3 regions of the Nitratireductor lacus genome follow, and region 3 is predicted to be linked to each of the others. Evidence: riboswitches for the same ligand, from Rfam matches in the RefSeq annotation. Region 3 holds a riboswitch; each other region holds the start of a gene.
The links. A riboswitch is a leader RNA that binds a small molecule or an ion and turns the genes downstream of it on or off. The one in region 3 is predicted to bind cobalamin.

Region 1 (7,209 bases), on a different contig from region 3:
GACGGCGCAAAGACCCTGTTCCTCAAGCGCCTCCACCAGCGCATCGATGGGCGCGACATCGCTGGCAAGCAGCATGGAGCGATAAAAGAGGATCGGAACGATTGCCCTGCCGGGCAGCGTGGCGAAAAAATCGGCCTCCACAATGCCATGGCCCGGCGCATAGAAGCCGGCCTTGGCCACCGGTTCGGCCTCCGGCGCTTCGGTATCCCGCCCCGCAAGGCGCGCCATCTGCATGGTCAGCGCGCGCATATTGTCCGGCCCGCCTTCGCGGAAGCAGGCGAGCAGCGCCGCGCGCGCTTCCGGCGAAACGGTGGAACGCTCGGCAAGGCGCGGGTCGTCCTGATGGCATTCGCCGGGCAGCAATGCCAGCGCAATGCCCTTTTGCCGGGCCAGCGCGGAAAGCCGGTCGCAGCCATAGCGCCACCACTCATAGCCGCCCAGAACCCGCACCAGAATGGTGCGGGCATGCGCTGCCGTGTTGTCGATCCACAGATCGACCGACATGGGGTGTCTGAGATCGCGCAGCGCGGCAAGGCGCAGCGAGGGCAGGGCCTCGCGCCCGGCCTGCCATGCAGAGGCGATCCCCGCCAGATCGCTGTCGGTGAACGACAGCGCCACCATATCCGCCGGCGATTGTTGCAGATCGACAGGCTCGATCAGATCGTCGAGAGAAGCGGTGGTGGTGGCGAGGATGTGCATCGGATCACGCCGAGAGAAGGCTTTCGATGCGCGCGCGGTCGATGCCCTTGAGGCCGATCACGACGAGCCGCGTTTCCGCGGCTTCGCCGGCCTTCCATGGGCGGTCGTAATGATGCGAAACGCGCGGGCCAACTGCCTGCACCTGCAGGCGCATGGGCTTGCCCTTCACATGGGCGAACCCCTTGAGGCGCAGAACCTCGCCGGTTCCCACCGCCGCGTTGACGCGCGCTTCCAGATCTTCAGGCCGCAGGACCGATGGCAGATCGACAACGAATGTATCGAAATCATCGTGCTCGTGGTCATGCGCATCGTCGTGATGCGTCTTGCGGTTCTCGATATCGTCCTCGACCGCGAGGCCGAGGCCCAGCAGCAGCGCCGGGTCCACCTTGCCGTGCGCGCTCGGCACGATCTGCACATTGCGCGCCAGATGGTCTTCGATCCGCGCGCGGGCGCGCTCGTTGCCTTCCGCGTCCAGAAGGTCGCTCTTGGACAATACGATCAGATCAGCGCAGGCCACCTGATCGTCGAACACCTCTTCGACCGGATCGTCATGGTCGAGCGAATCGTCCGCGGCGCGCTGCGCGGCGAGCGCATCCATGTCGTTCGCCACCTGACCGTCGGCCAGCGCCGGCCCGTCCACCACGGCGATGACGCCATCAACGGTGACGCGATTCTTGATGGCCGGCCACTGAAATGCCTGCACCAGCGGCTTGGGCAGGGCCAGACCCGAGGTCTCGATCAGGATGTGATCCACCTTCGGTTCGCGCGCGAGGATCTGGTCGAGTGCCGGAACGAAATCGTCGGCCACGGTGCAGCAGATGCAGCCATTGGCCAGTTCCAGAACGTTTTCCTCCGGACAGGTGTCGAGCCCGCAACCTTTCAGCACCTCGCCATCGACGCCCGCATCGCCGAATTCATTGACGATGATGGCAAGCCGCTTGCCCTTGGTGTTTTCCAGCACATTGCGGATGAGCGTTGTCTTGCCGGCACCGAGAAAGCCGGTCACGACGGTGCAGGGCACACGATTGAAGCTCGTGGTCATGGGATATCCTTCAGACGGAGTGTGGTGAATGCGGGGATGCGGGCGAGGGAGACGCAAGCCCTTTCAGGCCGCGTTTGGGCAAGGTTGCCATGAATGGCAGAGAGAAGGCGCGCGGTGGCGCAATCGGCAATCACAATGCACACTCCTTGCCCGGGACACCCGCCAGGCGGACAGGATTTCACTTTCAGACGGCAGGTTTCCTGGCTCACGGGTCGCCGCGCTCTCCAGCCTTCCCAGGGCGTTGCCCCAGTGGCGTGTCAGGTGCGCTCTCCGCTTACAGTTGCGGGGACAGCTGCGGCATTGGGCAAGGCCCGCACCGCATTCCCTCTTAGCCTCCTCCCTTGAGGGAAGAGGACCGTCTGCCTCGCATTTATGGCTCGCCCGGCACGTCTGTCAATGCGTGAAGAAAGCGTTTGCCGGAAGAGGCTGTTCCTGTATGGTCGGGCCGCTGTCGGTTCCGCTGAAGCGGACCAGAGGGAACATGGTGCGGCGCAAAATGCGCCAAGGCCATGGCTGCCCCCGCAACTGTAAGCGGTGAGCGTTTTCCTGATCGCCACTGAGGCATGACGCCTTGGGAAGGCTGGAAAACGCTTCGACCCGCAAGCCAGGAAACCTGCCGACAGCATGAAAGAAACACCGTATCCCTCGGGTGGAGGGGAAAGGACCGGACATGACCACGCGTATCGCACGCATTTTTTCCGTATTCGCTTTTGCATCGCTCTTCGCAACCAGCGCCGAGGCCCATCACGCCATGGACGGGCAGACGCCCACGACCCTCTATGAGGGACTGGTCTCGGGTCTGGCGCATCCCGTGATCGGGCTCGATCATCTGGCCTTCATCGTCGCCGCCGGCCTGTTGGCTGCCGTTGCCGGCATGAGCCTTTTTGCGCCGCTTCTGTTCGTCGCCGGTTCGCTGATCGGCGTCGGTCTGCACCTGATGCTACTTGATCTGCCGGCGGCGGAAATCATCATCGCGGCAAGCGTTCTTGCCGGCGGCTGGCTTCTGGCGCGCGGCCGGGCGGTGGAGAACCAAATCCTCGTCTTCGCCCTGTTCCTGGTGGTCGGCTTGTTCCATGGCTATGCCTTCGGCGAAGCCATCGTCGGCAGCGAAGAGACGCCGCTCATCGCCTATCTCGCCGGCCTTGCCGCAATCCAGAGCGTCATCGCGCTTGGCGTCTATTTTCTGGTCCGTTCGCGCGGCTGGGCCGTCGAGGCCATGCAGCCCCGGCTTGCCGGTGCCGCCATCCTTGGCGTCGGCGTGACCTTCCTTGCCGGGCATCTTGTCGGCTGAGCCGGCAAAATAGCGATGCGATCCCTTCATTTCGTTCTGGGCGGCGCGCGCTCCGGCAAGAGCCGCCATGCCGAGACGCTGATCGAGGCCGCACCCGCGCCCTGGCACTACATCGCCACGGCGCAGGCCTTCGATGACGAGATGCGCGAACGCATCGCCATGCACCGCGCGCGGCGCAAGGAGGCGGGGGCGGGGGCGTGGCAGACGCACGACGCCCCGCTCGACCTGCCGGGCGTACTTGAGAAATTGCCGGCCCGCGAAACGGTTCTGGTCGATTGCCTGACCCTGTGGCTCAGCAATCTCATGCTGAACGACCATGAGCTGCAGCCTGCCGCCGAGAGACTGGTTGCAGCTTTTGCCGCAAGAGAAGGAACCACGGTTCTCGTTTCCAATGAGGTCGGCTTCGGCATCGTGCCCGAAACCCCGCTCGGACGCCGTTTCCGCGATGAGGCGGGGTTCCTGAACCAGAAAGTCGCCGCCACTGCCGACAGCGTCACGCTGGTGGTTGCCGGCCTTCCCATGAAAGTGAAGTGACATGCGAGAGATCGACGCAAACGAAGCCGAGCGCCACAAGGCAAAGATGGCCAAACGCAAGGCGGTTCAGGATGCCGAGGTGCGCGACAAGACGGTCGAGAAGGGGCTTCTGATCGTCAATACGGGGCCGGGCAAGGGCAAATCCACCGCCGCCTTCGGTCTTGCGCTGCGCATGCTCGGCCATGGTCGCCGGGTGGGTGTCGTGCAGTTCATCAAGGGTGCCTGGCACTGCGGTGAGAAGGATGCCTTTGCCGCCTTTGGCGATCAGGTCTCCTGGCACACGATGGGTGAGGGCTTCACATGGGAAACGCAGGATCTCGAGCGCGATATCGCCGCCGCCGAGCGGGCATGGGAAAAGGCCGAGGAACTGATGGCCGACCCGACCATCGGTCTGGTCGTTCTCGACGAGCTGAACATCGCACTGCGCTACGACTATCTCGATCTTGAGCGTGTCGTGACCGCGCTGACCGACCGGCGCGACGACCTTCATGTGGTCGTGACCGGCCGCAACGCCAAGCCGCTATTGACCGAGGCCGCCGACCTCGTCACCGAAATGGGGCAGGTGAAGCATCATTTCGCCGCCGGCGTGAAAGCGCAGAAGGGTGTGGAGTTTTAGGGCGCCCTGCTTTGAGGCGGTGCGTGGTTCGCCCTTCGACAGGCTCAGGAAGCTCACCATGAGGATGGGTAGAGACCTGCAATCCTGTACATAAACATGGAGAACAGAGTTGCAGCGCTACCACCTCCCTCATGGTGAGCTTGTCGAACCACGCACGACGCCATTGCCACGAGATCAAAACAGTTGCCAAAGTCCAGCCGCCACCGCCACAAGCCCGATCAAGAGCGCGTCTGCAATCCGGTAGAGCGTGAGCGCGCGGCGGATATCGCCGGCATTGGCCGCGCGGCGGCCGCCATCGCCCATCACCGCGTCGTCCACCACCTCGCCGCCATAGCGGCGCGGGCCGGCAAGGGCGAGGTCCAGAGCGCCCGCCATGGCCGCTTCCGGCCAGCCCGCATTGGGAGAACGATGATGGCGCGCATCGCGGCGTACCGCCTGCCATGCCGCTCCAGCCGAGGCGTCGCGCATGAAGAACGCGGCGGCAATAAAGAGAAACGCCGTCAGGCGCGACGCGGGCAGGTTGATCAGATCGTCGAAACGCGCCGCCGCCCAGCCGAAATGAAGATGCCGCACGGTCTTGTGGCCGATCATGGAATCGGCCGTGTTCGCGGCCTTGTAGAGCGCGCCGCCCGCCAGCCCGCCAACCGCCAGCCAGAACACCGGCGCCACCACGCCGTCGGAGCAGTTTTCAGCAAGGCTTTCAATGGCCGCGCGCGAAACGCCGGCCTCATCGAGGCTTTCGGGATCGCGGCCAACGATCTGCGAAACCGCTCTTCGGCCTTCCGGAAGCCCGCCGACGTCGAGCCCCTCCGCCACCGCTTTCACATGGCTTGCGAGGCTCCGCTGGGCGATCAGCGAACTGCCGGCAAGCGCGGCGACCAGCAGCCCGGTCCAGCCGGAAAGGGCCGTCTGGATCGACCAGCCGGCCAGACCTGCGAGCATCAGAATGACGGCCAGCGCGAGCGCGCCATTCAGTCGGCGCGCACCGGGCGAAAGGGTTTCGACATTGCATCGCGCGTCCGCCAGCGCGATAAGACGGCCTATCCAGGTGACGGGATGACCGATCAGGCGAAAGAGCCGCTCGGGGTAACCGATGGCGAGCTCGACCAGCATAGATGAAAGGGCGATCAGAATGGACATCAGGCCTCGACTGGCTGACCGGGCGGCGGACAGGGTGACCGATCACGGCGGCAGTCTCGTTCGGGCTTCAGCGCTCTTTCCAGACGCGCCGACGCCCTTTCTCGACCTGTCCACCGGCATCAACCCGAACCCCTATCCTTTTTCGCCGCTACCTGCCAGCGCCGTCGAGCGCCTGCCCGAAGAAGCCGACATTGCCGCGCTCGCAAGCCACGCAGCCGATTATTACGGCGCACCGTCAGCCGCCCATGTCATCGCCGCGCCGGGAACGCAGCTTCTTCTGCCGCTGGTCGCCTCGCTTCTGGCGCCCGGCCCGGCCCGCATTCTCGGTCCCACCTATGCCGAACACGCGCGCGCCGCCGCACTCGCCGGGCATACGGTGGAGGAGGTGGAGCGTTTCGATGCGCTTCATGGCGCGCGGCTTGCCGTGGTGGTCAATCCAAACAATCCCGACGGACGGCTGCTTGGCCGAAGAGACCTTCTCGATCTTGCGGAAAACCTGCAACGCAATGACGGCGTTCTGGTGGTCGATGAGGCCTTCATGGATGTCGGCCCGCAGGCCGAGAGCCTCGCCGGCGATGTGGAAGCCGGCAATATCGTGGTGCTGCGCTCGTTCGGAAAGTTCTTCGGTCTCGCCGGCCTGCGGCTCGGCTTCGCGCTGGCATCGGAAGAGCTAGCGCAGAAACTTTCCGCATGGCTCGGCCCATGGGCGGTTGCAGGGCCGGCGCTTCATGCCGGGCTTGAGGCGCTCGCCGACCGCGACTGGCAAAGTGTCATGCGGCGCGATCTCGTCAAGGCGCGCATCAGGCTCGATGCCCTTTTCGACGACGCAGGACTGAAGATCGAGACCGGCACCGATCTCTTCCGCTTCCTGCGCCATCCCCGCGCGGCAGAGCTCTTCGATCATCTGGGCCGCAGCGGCATTCTCGTGCGGCGTTTCGCGGGGCGTCCCGATTGCCTGCGCATCGGCCTGCCGGGAGACGATCAGGCTTTCGAGCGCGTGCGCACCGCTCTGGGAAGCTGGCAAAGGAGCGGCGCGTAATGCTCTATGTCTGCCCCGCTTCGCATCTGGAACGCATGCTGAAAGCGACCGGCGCGCAGCACATGATCTCTTTGACATCGAGCGGTGAACCACCCGCTCTTGACCAGATCGATACGGTGCCGAAACGTCTTCACCTGGCCATGCACGACATCACGGACCAGCGCCCGGGGCTGATCGCCCCGGCCCTGGATCAGGTCGAGCAATTGCTCGATTTCGCCCGCGACTGGGACTGGCGCTCGCCGATGGTCGTGCATTGCCATGCGGGCATCAGCCGCTCCACAGCTGCCGCCTATGTCATCGCCAATGCCTTCGCACGCGAGATGGACGAATTCGCCCTGGCGCAGATGCTGCGCGAACGCGCGCCGAGCGCCACGCCCAACCGCCGTATCGTCGCGCTGGGCGACCGGCTGCTTGAGCGCGAAGGACGGATGATCCGCGCGATCCATGAGATCGGCCGTGGTGCAGAAGCCTTTGCGGGCGAACCGTTTCACTACCCCGCCCGCTGAATGCGAAACAGGCCCCCTGGATCGCCTTGCGTCCATCCAAGGCGCCTGTCCGTGTAACCGAGCTTTACTCCGCCGGTGTCGTGCTTGGCAGCGCAGGGGTCTCCCAGCCATGGTCGCTCAGATCGGCAATGGTTTCGCCGCTATCATGCCAGCCCTTCATCTCCGCCTCGCTCGCACGGGGCGAAAAAAGACCCGTATAGGCATAGGCGAGGCCGATCACCGGCGACAGCCAGCAGGCGAAGGCAAGCGGAATGTAGAGCAGGTTCTCCAGATGCCCATCGGAGACGCCGAGCGCCAGCGCGCTGATCACGAAGGCGCCGCCTGCGTTCCACGGAACCAGCG
Region 2 (7,209 bases), on a different contig from region 3:
TCCGGCCGGGCAGACAGAAGCGGCCCGGGCCATCGGGCTCACCTTCCGCCAGACCTTCACATCGGTTCTGTGGCCGCAGGCGCTGCGCCAGATGCTGCCCACCTGGGTGAACACGGCTGCGGAGATGGTCAAGGCGTCCACGCTTCTGTCCGTCATCGGCGTGGCCGAGCTTCTGCTCCGCACGCAGGAGATCATCTCCCGCAATTTCATGAGCCTGGAGTTCTATTTCCTGGCCGGCCTTCTCTACTTCGCCATCAATTACGCCATCGAGCGCTTCGGCAAATATGTCGAGCGCAAGGTGTCTGTTCCATCCTGAGAGTACCCGACATGACGAAGAACCTTCTTGAAATTCAGGCCCTGCGCAAGCGCTACGGTTCGGTGGAGGTGCTCAAGGGCGTCGACTGCACCATGCAGCAGGGCGAGGTGATCTCGATCATCGGTTCGTCGGGCTCCGGCAAGACAACCATGCTGCGCTGCATCAACATGCTGGAGGATTTTCAGGGCGGCCGCATCCTCATCGATGGCGAACCCATCGGCTACGAAGAGCGCAACGGCGTGCGCGTCCGCAAGAGCGAGAAGGAAATCGCCCGCCAGCGCGCGCTGACGGGCATGGCCTTCCAGCAGTTCAACCTGTTCCCGCACATGACCGCCGCTTCCAATGTCATGCTTGGTCTGATCAAGGTGAAGAAGATGGCGCGCGACGAGGCGCGCAGTGTCGCGGAAAAATGGCTCGACCGTGTGGGTCTCGGACAACGCGCGGATCATTACCCCGGCCAGCTCTCCGGTGGTCAGCAGCAGCGTGTTGCCATCGCCCGCGCCATCGCCATGAACCCGCGCCTCATGCTCTTCGACGAGGTCACGTCCGCGCTTGATCCCGAACTGGTGGGCGAAGTGCTGCAGGTGATCAAGGATCTGGCCGCCGATGGCATGAGCATGCTCCTTGTCACCCACGAAATGCGCTTCGCTTTCGAGGTTTCCTCCCGCGTCATCTTCATGAACCAGGGTGTGATCGGCGAGGAGGGAGATCCGAAGGTGATGTTCCTGAAGCCGCAGACCGAACGCCTTGCCGAATTCCTCAAGACGTCGAGCTTCGCCTGAGATCTTGACCAACTGCCGCCGGTGCGCCCGAGCGCCCGGCGGAAAATGAGCGCCCAGCGGAAAATCTGGCCCCGGCCACGCACAGAATGATGGCGGCGGTGACCGCCATCATGCCGGCCGTTACGGGTTCGTGCAGCAGCATCGCCGCCAGCGCGAAGCCGAAGAAGGGCTGCAAAAGCTGCAATTGCCCAACCGTCGCCGTGCCGCCCAGCGCCAGCCCTCGATACCAGAATATGAAGCCGATCAGCATGCTGAAGACGGACACATAGCCAAACCCCAACCATGCCTCATTATCAACCGTTTCAAACCCTGCCGGCAGGGTGTAGAGCGCCAGCGGCAGCATGAGCGGGAGCGACAGAACCAGCGCCCACGAGATCACCTGCCAGCCGCCCATTCTCCGTGAAAGCGATGCGCCTTCCGCATAGCCGAGCCCGCACACGATGATGGCTGCCAGCATCAGGAGGTCGCCCTTTGGGGAGGCGGTCATGCCCTGGCTCGCCGCATAGCCCACGACAAGCGCGCTCCCCATCACCGAGAACAGCCAGAATGCCGGGCGTGGGCGCTCGCCGCCGCGCACGACGCCGAAAATGGCGGTCGCAAGCGGCAGAAGGCCGATGAACACGATGGAATGCGCTGAGGTGATGTGCTCGAGCGCCAGCGCCGTCAGCAGGGGAAAACCAACCACCACGCCGATGGCGACGATGAACAGCCCTTTCAACTCGCTTCGCTTGGGCAGGTTTTCCCGAAACGCCAGCAGAAGAAACCCGCCCAGAAGCCCGGCAATCGACGCGCGCGCTACGGTCAGAAACACCGGATCGAAACCCAGCACCGCCACCCGTGTCGCCGGCAGCGACCCGCTGAAGATGATCACACCCAGTAGGCCGCTTGCCCAGCCGCTTGCCCAGCCGATCGTCGTCTTGTTCATGCCATGCTCCTTTTCTCCTGCCTGTGTGGGGCAGGGGGCATGGCGGCGCCAGAGACGATGCAGTACAATTTCAATAAACTGTAATGGTCGAACGGACAGTACAGCGATGCTGACATCCATGCGCAATGCCGATGAAACACGCCTTGAGGGCGTCATGTCCGCCATTCGTGGGCGCATCGCCAATCGCACGCTCACGCCGGGGGCGAAGCTGCCGTCGATCCGCAGTTGCGCGCGCGCCATGGGAGTTTCGAAATCCACCGTTGTCGAGGCCTATGACCGGCTTGCCGCCGAAGGCGTGATCCGCTCGCGGCCGGGGGCCGGCTTCTTCGTCACCGCGCCGCTTGCGCCGCTGGCGCTGGCCGAAATCGGCCCGGCGCTCGACCGCGAGGTCGACCCCTTATGGATCTCGCGTCAGGCGCTTGCCTCCGGTTCGCGCATGTCGATGCCCGGTTGCGGCTGGCTGCCTGCCTCATGGATGCCGGAAGACGCCTTGCGCCGTGCGCTGCGCCGGCTCTCCCGCGCGACCCCGCAGAAGCTTGCCGATTACGGAGCGCCGCTCGGCTCGCTGGCGCTGCGCACACTGCTTGCACGCCGCATGGCCAGCCATGGCGTCGAGGCGGCTCCGGGCCAGATCATGCTCACCGATTCCGGCACGCAGGCCATCGATCTTCTTTGCCGCTTCCTTCTGAAGCCGGGCGACACGGTGCTGGTGGACGATCCCTGCTATTTCAATTTTCATGCGCTCCTGCGGGCGCATCAGGTGAAGATCGTCGGCGTGCCCTACACCCCGTCGGGGCCTGATATCGAGCGGTTCGCCGACGCGCTGGACCGGCATTCGCCGCGTCTCTACATCACCAATTCCGCGCTTCACAATCCGACCGGAGCGGTGCTTTCGCCGGCGGTTGCCCATCGGCTTTTGCTGCTTGCCGAAAAGGCCGACCTGACCATCATCGAAGACGACATTTTTGCCGACTTCGAGGTCGAGCCAGCGCCCCGGCTTGCCGCCTTCGACGGGCTGTCGCGCGTCGTCTATATCGGCAGTTTCTCCAAGTCGCTTTCCGCGTCGATGCGTTGCGGTTTCGTTGCAGCGCCTGCCGACTGGATCGAAGGCCTCACGGATCTGCGCATCGCCACCTGTTTCGGCGGCCCCGCCATGGCGGCGGAGCTTGTGCTCGGCCTTTTGAGCGACGGCAGCTACCGCAAGCATATGGAAACCGTTCGCCAGCGTCTGTCCCGCTCCCGCGAAACGGTGGGCGCGCGCCTGCGCAATCTCGGCATCGAACCGTGGATCGAGCCGAGCGCGGGCATGTTCCTGTGGTGTCGTCTGCCCGACGGGCTGGATGCGGCCACGCTTGCCCGCCATGCGCTTGAAAGGGACGTGGTGCTCGCGCCCGGAAACGCCTTCAGCCTGTCAGGCTCGGCCAGCGGGTTCCTGCGTTTCAACGTTGCTCAATGCGATGATGAACGGATTTTTTCCGTTCTGGAGGAGATCACACGCGCGCCGTAGAGCCATGTCCGACGCGGTTTTGCGGATTATCCAGCAGTTTGTTTCTGCTTTCTCCGAAAACAATATGTTGACTTCATGGGTCCGTTGGATACCAACTATAGGGGTTATGGTTCTTCCGATTCCTCGCGGGTCGGAAGTGAAAAGGGAAGCCGGTGCGCCTTTGGGCAAGTCCGGCGCTGCCCCCGCAACTGTAAGCAGCGAGCCGCTTTCACTTTGAGTCACTGATGCCCCAGCGCATCGGGAAGGCCGAAAGCGGCGATGACCTGCGAGCCAGGAGACCTGCCATGACGAGATAAACGTCCACGGGCGGGGTGTCCCGGTGGTGCGTGTGTCGCCACGGGTCTGCCGTCGCGCCGCATGTCTCCGCGCCCCTGTCCAACCGCCACGGGGGTCTATATGCCGGCGACTGAAGCAAAACACACCAATGGAACCGCCACGGTTCCGCATTCCACTGGAAACACAGAAACCGCATGGTATAAACGGGCTTTCCCGGTCTCAACGCGGCGCTGTGCGAACAGTACATGCACTTCATCGCAAACCGCCGCTGCGCCCAGATTGGCCTGGCTCCGGTCTTCGCCGAAACCGAAAACCCGTTCCCGTGGATGAGCGAGGCGATGGACCTGAAGAAGGAGAAGAACTTCTTCGAAACCCGCGTCATCGAGTATCAGAGCGGCGGCGCGCTGAGCTGGGACTGATCCATGGCGTATGACGCAACCAGAATGAAGCTGTTGCGGGCGGGGTCGATCCCCGCGCAGCAACGCGCTTTCACGGAGTGGCTTTTGAGCCTGCCGGGCGATGCCGATGTCGAATATGCGGCGCGCCGCCAGCTTGCCGAGATCGACAGGCGGCTGCCGAACCACCCGGAAGTGCAGTATCTGCGCCTGCTGCTCAGCGCCTTTTCCGGCTCGGAAACGATGCAGTGATTTTCTCGCTTGACCTTCCATTGACTGGAAGGTTTAGAAGCGCAATCCTGAACAATAGTCATTCAGGGTGAAAGCGATGAATACCCTTCCTGCCGATACGTCTTCGGCCAATGTAAAACGCTTCCGCATCGAGGGGCTGAGCTGCGCTTCCTGCGTCAAACGCGCGGAAAAGGCGATTGCCGCCGTCGATGGCGTTGAAAGCGCCTCGGTCAATCTGGCGACCGAGACGGCCGATGTCGCGGTGCGGCCCGGCGTTGATTTCTCCAGCATCGTCAGCGCGGTGGAACGTGCCGGCTATGCCGTGCCGGAGAGCCATCTCGATATCGGCATCGAGGGCATGACCTGCGCATCCTGCGTGCGGCGTGTGGAGCAGGCGATTGCCGCCGTGCCCGGCGTTTCAAAGGTTGCGGTCAACCTCGCCACCGAAAGCGCATCCGTCGAACTTCTGAATGATGAAGCGCGCAGCGGCGTGGAAGCGGCGATCCGCAAATCCGGTTACACGCCGGTTGCCCGTTCCGATGGCGCTGCCGCCCGCGATGCGCATGAGGAGGCCAAGGCCGCCGAGTTTCGTTCGCTCAAGCGCGATTTCACGCTGGCTGCAATCTTCACCCTTCCGATCTTCATTCTCGAAATGGGGAGCCATTTCATCCCGGGCATGCATGCCTGGCTGATGGGGATCGCAGACCGCAAGACGCTCTACCTCCTCTACTTCGTGCTGGCGACCATCGTGCAGTTCGGGCCGGGCCTGCGCTTTTATCGCAAGGGCTTCCCCGCGCTGATGCGCTTTGCGCCGGACATGAACTCGCTTGTCATGCTCGGTTCCAGCGCTGCGTGGGCCTATTCGGTCGTGGCCACCTTCGCGCCCGGCATTCTGCCCTCCGGCACGGTCAACGTCTATTTCGAGGCCTCCGCCGTCATCGTCACGCTCATCCTGCTCGGTCGGCTTCTGGAGGCGCGCGCCAAGGGCCGCACCGGCGAGGCCATCAAGCGGCTGATGGGCCTGCGCGCCAAGAGCGCGCGCGTTCTCCGCGACGATGCCTTTGTCGAGGTGCCGCTTGAAGAGGTGGTTGTGGGTGACCGGCTTCAGGTGCGCCCCGGCGACAAGGTGCCGGTCGACGGTCTGGTCGAAAGCGGTTCTTCCTATGTGGATGAAGCCATGATCTCCGGCGAGCCCGTCCCGGTTTCCAAGTCCGAAGGCGACGAGGTCATCGGCGGCACGATCAACAAGACTGGCAGCTTCGTTTACCGCGCCACCAAGGTCGGCTCCGACACGGTGCTGGCGCAGATCATCCGCATGGTCGAAAACGCGCAAGGGGCCAAACTGCCGATCCAGGCGGTGGTGGACCGGGTCACGGCCTGGTTCGTCCCGGCGGTGATGCTTGCCGCAGCACTCACCTTCGTCGTGTGGATGGTGTTCGGGCCCGATCCCGCATTCGCTTTCGCGCTGGTCAATGCGGTCGCGGTGCTCATCATCGCCTGCCCGTGCGCCATGGGGCTTGCCACGCCCACCTCCATCATGGTCGGCACCGGCCGCGCAGCACAGCTCGGCGTTCTGTTCCGCAATGGCGAGGCGCTGCAGAGCCTGCGCAACACACACGTCGTCGCGTTCGACAAGACCGGCACGCTGACGCTCGGTCGCCCCGCGCTCACCGATTTCGTGATGCAGGACGGTTTCGAGCGCGCCGAAATCCTTTCGCTCGTCGCATCGGCGGAAGCCATGTCCGAACATCCGGTGGCCGAAGCCATCGTCGAGGCCGCGCGCGCCGAGGGGCTCACCCTCAAGCCGGTCGATGCGTTCGATGCGGTTCCGGGTTTCGGCATTGCCGCCACCGTTGGCGGTCGCAGTCTTCACATCGGTGCGGACCGCTACATGCGCCAGCAGGGCGTCGAGATCGGCAGTGCATCCACCGCCGCCGACAGGCTCGCCGCCGATGCCAAGACGCCGCTTTACGCTGCGGTGGACGGACGGCTTGCGGCCGTCATCGCGGTCGCCGACCCCATCAAGGAATCGACACCGCGCGCCATTGCAGCGCTCCACGCGCTGGGGCTCGAAGTGGCCATGATCACCGGCGACAACCGCCACACCGCCGAAGCCATTGCCGCAAAGCTGGGCATCGACCGGGTCGAGGCAGAAGTGCTGCCAGAGGGCAAGGTCGAGGCGCTCAAGCGTCTGCGCACTCTGGCTGGCCCGGTTTCCTTCGTCGGCGACGGCATTAACGATGCTCCTGCACTGGCTGAAGCCGATGTCGGCATTGCCATCGGCACCGGCACGGATGTCGCCATCGAGAGCGCCGACGTGGTTCTCATGGCGGGCGATGTGACCGGCGTTGCCAATGCCATCGGCCTCTCGCAGGCGACCATGAAGAACATCCGGCAGAACCTGTTCTGGGCATTCGCCTACAATGTGAGCCTCATTCCGGTTGCCGCCGGTGTGCTCTACCCGACCACGGGAACGCTCCTGTCACCCATGCTCGCTGCCGGTGCGATGGCGCTCTCCAGTGTGTTCGTGCTGGGCAACGCCCTGCGGCTCAAGCGCTTTCAAGCGCCTCTTCCTGCCCGGTCTGCCGGGCAGGAGGGAGCGCAGCTCGGTGAGGCGAGGGCGGTCACGGCGTCCGCCTGACTCCAATTCTGGGGATTTTCAAAAACCGATTCGACATGATGGTTCTTGCCGGGCATAATGCTTAAACGCTTAACCTTCATGTGAATCGGGCTTTGATGGCTTCTCGTGCCAATCTATCCGATATTGCCAAAGCGCT
Region 3 (7,209 bases):
TTGTCCGGATCGGGAATGGCCAGCGCCTCCTCGATCAGCTTGTCGAGCTCCGGATTGGAATAGGCGGATTCGTTCCACGCCTCGCCCGTGCGGTAAGCGAGCGCCACCACCTGGATGCCCAGCGGACGCATGTTCCAGTTGGTCATGGAGAAGGGATACTTCGTCCAGTCGTTCCAGAAGGTGGAGCCGGGCAGCACCGTGCGTTTCACCTTGAAGCCGGCCTCGCGCAACTGGGCGGCGATGGCGTCGCCCGTGTTCTTGTGCCAGTCCTCGTCCACGGTGATGAGCTCGTGCTCATGGTCCATCTGGCCGGCCTCTTCCATGAGCGCCTTGGCCTCGTCCAGATTGCGCTCAAGCTTCGGCAGCTCCGCATATTCAGGATGGATCGGGCAGACATGGTGGTTCTCGGCCACCTCGCCGGCATTGTTGTAGCCAAGCGCCAGAACGGTCGTGTTGTCGACCGCGCGCTGCAGCGCGCGGCGCACCTTCTCGTCATCATAAGGCTTGTTGTTGACATTGGTGCGCGCCACGATCGTTGTGGCGGTGGTGACCTCTGATTTCACCAGGCCGAGTGAATCGAGAATGTCCACGAAATCGGCGGTGGTCTCGTAGTTCGTGTGGATTTCTCCGGACTCAAACGCGCTGACGGTCGCGGACGGATCCGTGCCGTAGTCGATGAACTCGATGCCATCGAGATAGGCTTCGCCACCCCACCATTTGCCGTCGGCCCGCTTCTTCAGTTCCACCCGGTTGCCCACTTCGTAGGACACCAGCTCGAAGGGGCCGGTGCCAATGGGATTGGCGACAAAATCGCGGCCCGTCTCGTCAAAGCTCGGATGAACGATGAGGGCCGGATAGTCCGACATGCCGGGGATGATCGAAATATCGGGCGCCGACAGGTTGAGCTTCACCGTCATGTCGTCGACCTTCTCGATCGCGCCCTCGCGCGCCTTCTTGGTCTCCGGATCGACGAGCGAGGCCATGCGGGCCGGCATGGAATTGCCTTCCACGGTCTGGTCGCACCAGCGGTTGAAATTGTAGATCACGTCATCTGCCGTGAAGGCATCGCCATTGTTCCAGGTCACGCCCGGCCGCACGTGAAGGATGTACTCGGTCGCATCCTCGTTGACTTCCCAGCTTTCGATAAGCTTGCCCTCGAAGGTGAAATCGCGCGTATACTTCACCAGCGGCTCAAGTGTCTGGCGCATGGCGTTTGCGATCTCCGACCAGTCGGCCGTGCGCGGGTCTTTCGGATCCTTGATGAACATTGCGACACGCAGCGTCCCGCCCATTTTCGGCTCCTGCGCCATGGCCCGCTCCGGGGCGGCGAGGCCCAGCATTCCATAGGCTGCCGCCGTCGACGCGCCGAGCGCGCTTGCGAGCGCAAGAAACTCACGCCGGTCCATTCGGCCGGCTCGTGCCTCATCCGCCATTTCGGCAACGCGGGCCGGCACCTTCTCGCCATTGCTCTTGAAAAACGTCATCGACGCACTCCCATTATCTACCGTTTTCGGTTCGCGATTAGCATTTCCCATCCCGCCCCCGATGTCAAAATTCCCCGGGGTTCGGAAATCGAATTCTGCAACTTTTTCGACAATTCCAATGACGGGTTTGCGACAGTATTGCCGCAAAAACTACATGAAGAGCCGATTCCGCAACAATGAAGTATTTCACCCAACTGACAGACACTGACCCGGAACAGCGAACCGGACGGTAACGGCGCGCAACGGTCGATTGACGATGCCGGAGCCAGTTGCTAAGCGATTTCGGTTCGCTTGAGGTGCTCCGGCAGGTGTCCGCCCGCCGGAGGAAAAGGGAACACGGAACGGTCATTCTTCAATGGACCGCAGCCGTGGCTGCTCCCGCAACTGTGAGCGCTGAGGCTCCTCCAATGCCACTGGGTGCAAGGCCCGGGAAGGCGAGGCAGCCGACGAAGCGCGAGCCAGGAAACCTGCCTCAAGCCGTCACCGACCGGATGCGGGACGCTTCCGGGGCTGTGTTTCTCGCAGTGGTGGCGATTGTCATCGCTGGCGGGGGGATTGAAGTCAGGCGTCTGTCGCTCTCCAGCAAATCCGAAAATGTTGCTCGCTGGAGAAAATGCATGCTTTCAAACCGACACCGAACCTCTTTCCTGTTCAGTGCATCAGCGCTGATATTGGGCTTCTCCACGCTCACCACGCAGGCTGAAGACTTCGAGCTCGACACACTGGTCATCACCCCCAGCCGCACCCCAACGGAGGCCTCCAAAGTGGGCTCCACGGTGGAATTGATTGGGCGCGAAGAGATCGAAGAACAGTCTCTGCCGCTTGCGGTGGAATATCTTGACCTTCTGCCGGGTGTAAGCCTGTCATCGCCAGGGGGCGTGGGCGCGGAGGGCAGTCTGTCGATCCGCGGCGCACCCCGCCGCTACGTGAAAACCCTCTACAACGGCATCGACATTTCCGACCCGACCAGCACCCAGGTGCAGACATCCTACCAATATCTCCTGTCCGGTGGGCTACAGAGCATCGAAGTCCTGAAGGGCTCGCAGAGCACACTCTACGGCTCCGACGCCATTGCGGGAGTGATCAGCCTGTCGACACTGGATGACGTCGAGCCCGGCATCACCCACATCCTTCACGGTGAGGGTGGTTCGCATGGCTCGTTTGGGGGTTCCTACGGTTTCAGAGCTGGCAGCGAGCAGTCGAAACTCTCCATCAACGCCACGGGGTTCCGCACCGACGGCATCTCGGCCGCAGCCTCCGGCACCGAGCGCGACGGCTACGAGAACATCACGTTCGATGCGAACGCCGAACATACGTTCTCCGAGGTCTTCTCCGTCTTCGGGTCGGCGCTTTATATCGACGCAGAGGCCGAATTCGACGATCAGGGCTTCGGCACCAGTCTGCCGAGTGACAATCCAACGGCCACCAACCACAGCAGACAACGCGCAGGCCGCGCCGGTTTCAATCTCAACCTCATGGACGGCCGCTTCCGCAACACGGTCTCCGTTCAGGCCTTTGATCTCGAACGGTCGATTACCGGCACGGGCTTCGATGGAAGCTATAACGGTCGCCGCTACAAGGCCGACTATCAGGGCGCTTTTGACGTCAATGACTGGTTGGTCGTTCAGGGCGGCGCAGATTACGAGCGCCAGAACGCGGTCTTTCCTGCCGGCCTGTTCAACCCGGAGATTGATTCCAGTTTCTGGATTGCCGGGGTCTGGGGTGAAGCCATCGCCACACCGTTGGAAAACCTGACGCTGACCGCCGGTATCAGACAGGACGAACACAGCGAATTTGGGGGGCACACCACATATCGCGCGACTGCGTCCTATCTTTTCGATCAGACCGGGACGCGCCTGCACGGCTCCATGGGAACCGGCTTCCGCGCGCCGAGCCTCAACGAACTCTTCGGTCCCTTCGGCGCAAACCCCAACCTTCGGCCCGAAACCAGCTTCGGCTTCGACATCGGCGTTGAGCAGCGTTTCTGGAATGGAGCGGTGGTCGCCGATCTCACCTACTTCCAGCTCGAGATAGACGATCTGATCGGCTACACGACGCACTATGAGCATATCGCGGGCACGTCGCGCCAGCGCGGCGTCGAGGCCTCGCTCCGCTATGCCGCGACCGACTGGCTGGTCCTCACCGGCGCCTACACCTATACACACTCGGTAGACCAGAACGACGTTCGCCTGACGCGCGTGCCACGCCACGAAATCGGCCTGACCGCCAGCGTGAAACCCGCAGAGAAGTGGACAATATCGGCCTCTGCCAGGGCGGCCATGGATACGGTCGATACCGGCGGTTTCAAGCTTGACGATTATCTGCTTGTCAACGCCAAAATCGCCTACAAGCCGACCGAGGACACTGAACTCTATGTGCGGGCGGAAAACCTGCTTGATCAGGATTATCAGACGGTACGCGGCTACAACACACCCGGCTTCGGCGTCTTCGCCGGCTTCCGCGCAAAGTTCGCTCCCTGATGCTGGGGCGCCGGAGATGCCTCCCTCGCCTTTCCGGCCTTGCTCTTCTGGCCGGCGCGCTTCTTGTCGCGCCGGTTTCGGCCGCGCCAAAACGCGTCATGTCGCTCAATCTGTGCACTGACCAGCTTGCCATGACGCTGGCCGGGCCGGATCAGCTCTTCTCCGTCTCCTTCCTTTCGCGCGAGCCGAGCCTCTCAATGCTGCATGAAGAAGCGCAGGCCTACCCGGTCAATCGCGGGCTTGCCGAAGAAGTGTTCCTCGAAAAACCAGACCTCGTGGTCACCGGCACCTATTCGCTCCACAACACGACCGCCCTCTTGAAAAGGCTGGGTTTTCATGTCGAGGAGTTTTCGTTCGCACAGACCCTCGAGACCATTCCGGGCGAAATCCGCCGTATGGGCGCGCTCCTCGGTCAGGAAGAGAGAGCGGAAAGAATAGCAGACGATTTCACAGGCGAACTCGAAGCAATTGCCGCACGCCAATGCGATAGGCGCCCCACCATGATCGCCTATGACCAGAACGGCATCGCGCCCGGCGGCGGCACGCTGGCCGATTCCGTGATGCGCGCCGCAGGCTTCGCCAATCTGGCCGCCGATCTCGGTGTCGTCGGTATGGCGCCCTTTCCCCTGGAACAGGTGATCGCCGCCCGGCCGGACGTCATCAGCATCAGCAGAAAACAGGACGCGCCGACACTCGGCGAACACGTGCCGCGTCATCCGGCGATTGCGGCCCTTCCCGAAACCCGCATCGGTGCATTCGTGCCCGAAGGCTCCCTGTCGTGCGGCGCCCCGGGAGTGATGGAAGCCGTGCGCGCGCTGGCCGCACTCCGCGCCGAGATCGCCCCCTGCCCGCAGGACGCGACGCAATGAAGCTCTCCACCTCGCTTGCACTCCTCGCACTCGCGCTGTTCGTTGTGTCGCTGCTGGTCGGTCCCGCCGAACTGGGCCTCGGGAACAGCATATCCGGCCTTTTCGCCGGCGGCGGCGAGGCGGCGGCCATCATCATGCGCGAAATCCGCCTGCCACGCGCCCTGCTCGGCCTTGCCATCGGTATTTCTCTCGGGCTTTCCGGCGCGGTGCTTCAGGGGTTTCTGCGCAATCCGCTGGCTGAGCCCGGCGTGATCGGCGTCTCCTCCATGGCAGCGCTCGGCGCGGTGGTGGTGTTTTACTCAGGCCTTGCCGGAAGTTCGCTCTATGCCCTTCCTGCCGGCGCGCTCATCGGGGCGCTTCTCGCCGTTCTGATCCTGCTCGCCATCGCCGCGCGCCAGGGCTCGACGCTCACGCTCATTCTCGCAGGTGTGGCGCTCTCCAGTCTCGCGGCAGCGCTCACCTCGCTGGTTCTCAACCTGTCGCCCAACCCCTTCGCCGCCTATGAGATCATCTTCTGGCTGCTGGGGTCTCTGAAGGACCGATCCATGGAGCATGTGGCACTCGCCCTGCCTCTCATGGCCTGTGGCTGGCTCCTGATCGCGCTGTCGGCCCGCGCCATCGATGCGCTCTCGCTGGGCGAGGAAGCGGCCTCCAGCCTCGGCATTCACATGGGCCGCGCACGCTTCCTGATCGTCGCTGGTGTGGCACTCTCCGTTGGCGCGGCAACGGCGGTGGCCGGCACGATCGGTTTTATCGGCCTCGTGGTTCCGCATCTCATCCGCCCGCTGACCAGCCGAATGCCAAGCAGCCTCCTTCTGCCTGCCGGCCTCGGCGGCGCCGCACTTCTCCTCGCCGCAGACATCGCCGCGCGGATCGTCCTGCCGGCCGGCGAGCTCAATGTCGGCGTTCTGACAGCACTGATCGGCGCGCCCTTCTTCCTGTGGCTCGTTGTCCGCGCCCGCCGGGAGATGCTTTGATGAACCTTCACGTCGACAATTTGAGCGTGAAGCTCGGAAAGAGACAGGTTCTCGATGCCATCAGCTTCGACATTGAACCCGGCCAGGTGATCGGTCTACTGGGGCCGAATGGAGCCGGCAAATCCACGCTCATGCGCGCGCTGAACGGGCACATTGCCGCCGAGGGCGCCATGCAGCTCGGCGAACACGATCTCGCGTTGATCGGCCCAGCCCAACGCGCCCGCCTCATCGCCTATCTGCCGCAGCAGAGAACCATAGGCTGGCGTCTCTCCGTGCGCGATCTCGTGGCACTCGGCCGCCTGCCATGGCGTGCCTTCGGCCAGCGCCCGAATGTCCGGGACGAAGCCGCGATCGCCCGCGCCATGGCAATGGCCGACATTGCACCACTCGCCCGCCGGGTCGCCACCGAGCTGTCGGGCGGCGAGCAGGCCCGCGTCCTGATGGCGCGTGCAATCGCGCAGGAAACACCGCTCCTCATCGCCGATGAACCGGCCTCCGGCCTGGATGCCGCGCATCAGATCATGCTGATGCAGTCGTTGAAACGGCTCGCTGCCGAAGGAAGGACCGTTCTGGTCTCGCTCCACGATCTGACGCTCGCTGCCCGCTGGTGCGATGAGGTCATACTTCTGAACCAAGGGCAGCGTGCAGCGCTCGGTAAACCCGAAGCCGTGCTGTCGCCGGAGAATCTGGCAAGGATCTACGGTGTGACCGCCCACCGCGCCCATGACGAAAGCGGCCTGATCATCGCACCGGTCGGGCTTACGGACACATCATCGTCCAGCTAATCGGCGACCCGTTTCTCCATCGCTGCCCTGGCATTGAGGAGCCCGTCGCCAAAATCCTCGTCACGGCCCGGATCGCCGAGGTCCACCGCAGTGGTTCGCAACAGTTCCGAAAGCGCCTCCGGGGCAGCGTCTCCACCAGCGTGGATAAGGTTGGCAATCGCTCCAGAGACAACCGCCGCTGCAAACGACGTGCCCGTCACCACATCCATGCCGCCGGGAATGGGGGCCACCACATTCACGCCCGGCGCCGAAAGATCGATATAGCGGCCGCGATTGGCCTTTCCCATCACCCGGTCATGCACATCCGTTGCCGTCACGGCGATCACACCATCATAGGCCGCAGGATAGCCGAAAGGCGCGCCGGGTCCGTTGTTGCCGGCAGCGGCAACAAGCACGACACCCCGCGCCATCGCATTGCGGCAGGCGGACGAGAAAAGCGGGTTCTCCGGCCCGACAAAGCTCATATTCACGATCTGCGCCCCCTCTTCCACCGCCCAGTCGAGCGCGGCCAGAAGCACATTCGTGCTGGAGATACCGCCCTCGAAAGCCCGTGCATGGAGAAGCCGCACGCCGGGCGCCATGCCGCGAAACGGTCCGTCGCCGGCAATCAGGCC

Region 1: another riboswitch for cobalamin. It lies ahead of cobW (cobalamin biosynthesis protein CobW); the one in region 3 lies ahead of AC07E3_RS17060 (TonB-dependent receptor plug domain-containing protein).
Region 2: another riboswitch for cobalamin. It lies ahead of AC07E3_RS14165 (ribonucleotide-diphosphate reductase subunit beta); the one in region 3 lies ahead of AC07E3_RS17060 (TonB-dependent receptor plug domain-containing protein).

Annotation. Positions count from the first base shown of each region.
Region 1 is NZ_JBWKMB010000009.1:86,282-93,490, reverse strand. Features, by position in the region: gene cobN (cobaltochelatase subunit CobN) at 1-699, opposite strand, end outside; gene cobW (cobalamin biosynthesis protein CobW) at 704-1,741, opposite strand; cobalamin riboswitch at 1,915-2,116, opposite strand; cobalamin riboswitch at 2,177-2,376, shown strand; gene AC07E3_RS09545 (HupE/UreJ family protein) at 2,412-3,032, shown strand; gene cobU (bifunctional adenosylcobinamide kinase/adenosylcobinamide-phosphate guanylyltransferase) at 3,048-3,566, shown strand; gene cobO (cob(I)yrinic acid a,c-diamide adenosyltransferase) at 3,568-4,182, shown strand; gene cbiB (adenosylcobinamide-phosphate synthase CbiB) at 4,357-5,322, opposite strand; gene cobD (threonine-phosphate decarboxylase CobD) at 5,315-6,361, shown strand; gene AC07E3_RS09520 (tyrosine phosphatase family protein) at 6,361-6,867, shown strand; gene nhaC (Na+/H+ antiporter NhaC) at 6,932-7,209, opposite strand, start outside.
Region 2 is NZ_JBWKMB010000015.1:73,958-81,166, reverse strand. Features, by position in the region: gene AC07E3_RS14185 (amino acid ABC transporter permease) at 1-316, shown strand, start outside; gene AC07E3_RS14180 (amino acid ABC transporter ATP-binding protein) at 328-1,098, shown strand; gene AC07E3_RS14175 (DMT family transporter) at 1,076-2,023, opposite strand; gene AC07E3_RS14170 (aminotransferase-like domain-containing protein) at 2,142-3,530, shown strand; cobalamin riboswitch at 3,621-3,831, shown strand; partial or broken gene AC07E3_RS14165 (ribonucleotide-diphosphate reductase subunit beta) at 4,013-4,225, shown strand; gene AC07E3_RS14160 (hypothetical protein) at 4,229-4,453, shown strand; gene AC07E3_RS14155 (heavy metal translocating P-type ATPase) at 4,530-7,073, shown strand; gene AC07E3_RS14150 (LacI family DNA-binding transcriptional regulator) at 7,169-7,209, shown strand, end outside.
Region 3 is NZ_JBWKMB010000021.1:28,218-35,426, reverse strand. Features, by position in the region: gene AC07E3_RS17065 (ABC transporter substrate-binding protein) at 1-1,484, opposite strand, end outside; cobalamin riboswitch at 1,762-1,973, shown strand; gene AC07E3_RS17060 (TonB-dependent receptor plug domain-containing protein) at 2,102-3,964, shown strand; gene AC07E3_RS17055 (ABC transporter substrate-binding protein) at 3,964-4,833, shown strand; gene AC07E3_RS17050 (FecCD family ABC transporter permease) at 4,830-5,810, shown strand; gene AC07E3_RS17045 (ABC transporter ATP-binding protein) at 5,810-6,595, shown strand; gene AC07E3_RS17040 (S8 family serine peptidase) at 6,592-7,209, opposite strand, start outside.